2 regions of the Klebsiella sp. PK18 genome follow, and region 2 is predicted to be linked to the other one. Evidence: predicted binding sites of a transcription regulator. Region 2 holds the regulator's gene; the other holds the start of a gene.
What was found. The regulator PurR, encoded in region 2, represses purine synthesis genes. The targets are predictions, from matches to a motif close to CANGCAAACGTTTGCNTG.
Positions count from the first base shown of each region.

Region 1: a site for PurR is predicted at 1,299-1,316, ahead of purM (phosphoribosylformylglycinamidine cyclo-ligase). Genes of this name have one in related genera too.

Region 1 covers NZ_CM173493.1:1,336,740-1,338,940, forward strand. The annotation lists gene purN (phosphoribosylglycinamide formyltransferase) at 1-207, opposite strand, end outside; gene purM (phosphoribosylformylglycinamidine cyclo-ligase) at 204-1,241, opposite strand; gene bglK (beta-glucoside kinase BglK) at 1,505-2,201, shown strand, end outside.
Region 2 covers NZ_CM173493.1:2,350,670-2,352,870, reverse strand. The annotation lists gene AC3EMD_RS11445 (MFS transporter) at 1-207, opposite strand, end outside; gene cydH (cytochrome bd-I oxidase subunit CydH) at 375-467, opposite strand; gene purR (HTH-type transcriptional repressor PurR) at 760-1,785, shown strand; gene punR (DNA-binding transcriptional activator PunR) at 1,804-2,201, opposite strand, start outside.

The DNA of each region.
Region 1 (2,201 bases), 1.0 Mb from region 2:
ATCGAATGCTTCCCGGTCAGCAAACTGACTTTGCGCCAGCGCGTGGGCCGGGATGCCGGCCGCGCGCGCGCGTTCAAGGCCAAACGCATCAGCCTTGTTACTGAATACCGCCCGCAGGGTGCCGTTTATCTGTTTCCGGCCGCAGGCGTCGATGATCGCCTGCAAATTGCTGCCGCTACCGGAAATCAGCACCACGATGTTTTTCATGCAATGACCACACGCTGTTCGGAATCGGAAGCTTTGATATACCCGATTTTCCACGCGTTTTCACCTTTCTCGTTCAGCAGGGCAATGGCCTTGTCTGCTTCTGCAGCCGGTAGGGCGATAACCATCCCCACGCCGCAGTTAAAGGTACGGTACATTTCATGCTGGCTGACGTTACCGGCGGTTTGCAGCCAGTTGAAGACGGACGGCCACTGCCAGGAGGACTCATCAATGATCGCCAGGGTGTTATCCGGCAGCACGCGCGGAATATTTTCCCAGAAACCGCCGCCGGTCAGGTGGGCGATAGCGTGGACGTCAACGCTGGCGATCAGATCGAGCACCGATTTCACATAGATGCGGGTTGGCGCCAGCAGATGGTCCGCCAGCGGTTTGCCGTCAAGGTCGGTGGTCTGCGGGTCAACGCCGCTAACCTCAATGATCTTACGCACCAGTGAATAGCCGTTAGAGTGCGGGCCGCTGGACGCCAGCGCCACCAGCACGTCGCCGTCGGCCACTTTGCTGCCGTCGATGATTTCTGATTTTTCCACCACCCCGACGCAGAAACCCGCTACGTCGTAATCTTCACCGTGATACATCCCCGGCATTTCTGCGGTTTCACCGCCCACCAGCGCGCAACCGGACTGCAGGCAGCCTTCGGCGATGCCGTTAATGACGCTGGCCGCGGTATCGACGTCCAGTTTACCGGTCGCGTAATAATCCAGGAAAAACAGCGGCTCAGCACCCTGAACCACCAGGTCGTTCACGCACATGGCGACCAGGTCGATGCCGATGGTGTCGTGACGCTTCAGATCCATTGCCAGACGCAGCTTGGTACCGACGCCGTCGGTGCCGGAGACCAGTACCGGCTCGCGGTATTTCTGCGGCAGTGCGCACAGCGCGCCGAATCCGCCCAGTCCCCCCATCACTTCCGGGCGACGGGTTTTCTTCACCACGCCCTTAATACGGTCGACGAGAGCGTTGCCTGCATCAATATCCACGCCGGCATCTTTATAGCTGAGAGAGGTTTTGTCGGTCACTGCGAAGTCTCCACGCGTTTGCGGTAAGCAAGAAAAATCGGCGCAATTCTAACAGGGAAAGCAAACGTTTGCGAGCCTGCTTTACAGTCGGCGTGAAACAGCGGATAGATGGTCAAATTTGATACTGCTCACGAAAATGAAACCGGGTACAGTCTTGTGCTTGCCTCAGCCTTAAGGAATCCTCATCATAATACTGAAACCGGTTTCTGTGTTGGTTTGCCACGCATTTTGCCAGTGATTGACGCTGGTCAGGAGAGGGATGAATGAAAATTGCGGCATTTGATATCGGTGGCACCGCATTAAAGATGGGCGTGATGACCCGCGATGGCAGGCTACTGGAAAGCGCGAAGCAGTCGATCAATGACAGCGATGGCGATCATATCTTACAGGCAATGCTGTCATGGCTGGCGGCCCACCCGTCGTGTGAAGGGGTAGCCATCAGCGCGCCAGGCTATGTTGATCCGCACAGCGGCTTTATCACCATGGGCGGCGCTATTCGTCGATTTGATAACTTCGCCATGAAAGCATGGCTTGAAGCCCGGACCGGACTGCCGGTCTCAGTTGAAAATGATGCCAACTGTGTGCTGCTGGCCGAGCGCTGGCAGGGCAAAGCGGCGGAAATGGCCAATTTTCTGGTACTCACCATTGGCACCGGCATTGGTGGCGCGATTTATTGCCATCATCAGTTGGTTCACGGGGCGCGTTTTCGCGCCGGTGAGTTCGGATACATGCTCACCGATCGTCCCGGCGGACGCGATCCTCGTCGCTATTCGATGAATGAGAACTGCACCCTCAGAGTGCTGCGCCATCGCTATGCGGAACATATCGCTGCGCCGCTGGAGAGCGTGACAGGCGAAATGATTTTTGACCGCTATGACGCCGGCGACCCGGTTTGCCAGCGTCTGGTCGCCGAGTTCTTCAATGGCCTGGGCCATGGCCTTTATAACCTCGTTAATATCT
Region 2 (2,201 bases):
CCGCGCGCGATGTGACAACAGCAGGGTCATCAACGGCGCGCCGACCATGACGCCGATGGCATACGCACTGATCAGCATTCCCGCTACCGGTATCGAGACGTCCACACCTTTCGCAATCACCGGCAGCAATCCCATTGGGGAGAACTCGGTGGTACCGATGCCAAAGGCGCCGATCGCCAGCGCAAGTAAAGGAAAGTTGATTTTCATTCAATGACTCCATCAGACCGTCAGAGAGGACGGCGTAACATCAGAAGCCAAAAGCATGACATCAATCACAAAAAAACAAAAGTGAACGAAATGACAAAAGATTTTTGCAGAATTGATAATAATGGCGGGATACGGGGAGGAGGCCGCGCTCCTCCCTCACTGGAACATTAGTGCAGTATGGCGGTCAGGCTGAAAGCAACGATCACGCCGAGGGCAATAACCGTGGTGATCAGCGAAAACTTTAAATTGGTATCCATCATTTTTCCCTCTTGTTATCCCCACACCAAAAGTGAGCTTGCTCATTTTTGCACAAAAAATCGCAAAAATCTTCCGGGATTTAGGGCGATGCACATTTTTGCTCTTCCACTTTGCCCCAAGATCGGACAAAATCCCACGCTAATTTAAAAGCGTATCGGCCATTGACCCCTTCCTGTCGTTCTGTGTCGTTTTCCCGACGTGATGCAATGTTGAAAATTGTATTCAGGGTGTGTGTAGGCAAACGTTTACGTATCGATGATCAGGCGATCAGGTCAAGGCATGGAGTGAGATGTAATGGCAACTATTAAAGATGTAGCGAAGCGCGCAAACGTTTCCACTACAACTGTATCACATGTAATTAACAAAACCCGTTTCGTTGCCGAAGAGACGCGCAATGCGGTGTGGGCGGCGATCAAAGAGCTGCACTACTCGCCGAGCGCCGTGGCCCGCAGCCTGAAAGTCAATCATACAAAATCGATTGGTCTGCTGGCGACCAGTAGCGAAGCCGCCTATTTTGCTGAAATTATTGAGTCTGTTGAAAAGAGCTGCTTCCAGAAGGGCTACACCCTGATCCTCGGCAACGCATGGAACGATCCGGAAAAACAGCGCGCCTATTTGTCGATGATGGCGCAGAAGCGTGTCGACGGTCTGCTGGTGATGTGTTCCGAATATCCGGATTCGGTATTGAGCATGCTGGAAGAGTATCGCCATATCCCGATGGTGGTGATGGACTGGGGCGAAGCAAAAGCCGACTTCACCGATGCGGTGATCGATAACGCCTTCCAGGGCGGCTATATCGCCGGACGCTACCTGATTGAACGTGGCCATCGTGAAATCGGCGTGATCCCGGGTCCGCTGGAGCGCAACACCGGCGCAGGCCGCCTGGCCGGCTTTATGCAGGCGATGAAAGAGGCGCATATCAGCGTGCCGGAAAACTGGATTGTGCAGGGCGACTTCGAGCCGGAGTCCGGCTACCGCGCTATGCAGCAGATCTTAAGCCAGCAGCACCGTCCGACGGCGGTGTTCTGCGGCGGCGATATCATGGCGATGGGCGCTATCTGCGCGGCGGATGAAATGGGGCTGCGGGTGCCGCAGGACATTTCGCTGATCGGTTATGATAATGTGCGTAACGCCCGCTATTTCAGCCCGGCGTTAACCACCATTCATCAGCCGAAAGATTCCCTGGGCGAAGCCGCATTTAACATGCTGTTGGATCGTATCGTTAATAAGCGCGAAGAGTCACAGTCTATCGAAGTGCATCCTCGTCTGGTCGAACGCCGCTCCGTGGCGGATGGCCCGTTTGTCGATTATCGCCGCTAAGACGTTTGCGGGCGCATATTATTCCGGCGCCCGCAGCCATTCCCGATTCAGCGTGTCGCTGTCCCCCAGATAGTCGAGCATCCAGTTCAGCGCCGGTGAGGCATCACTCTGCTGCCAGGTCAGACAGCAGGCGGCATCCGGGAACGGATTCTCCAGCGCCAGCGCGGTCCACACGCCGCGATCTACCCATGGTCGGGCGAAATGGCTCGGCACCATGCCGACGCAGAGGCCCGCCGACAGACAGGTGGCCGACGATTCCCAGTCGGGGACCACCACCCTCTTCTGGTTATCCAGCAGCCAGGTTGTTCGTTTGGGCAGTGAACGTGACGTATCCTCCCGCACCAGCGACGGCCAGTTACGCAGGACATCATCGCTCAGGGGTCCCTCCATCTTCGCCAGCGGGTGATCGCTCGCCA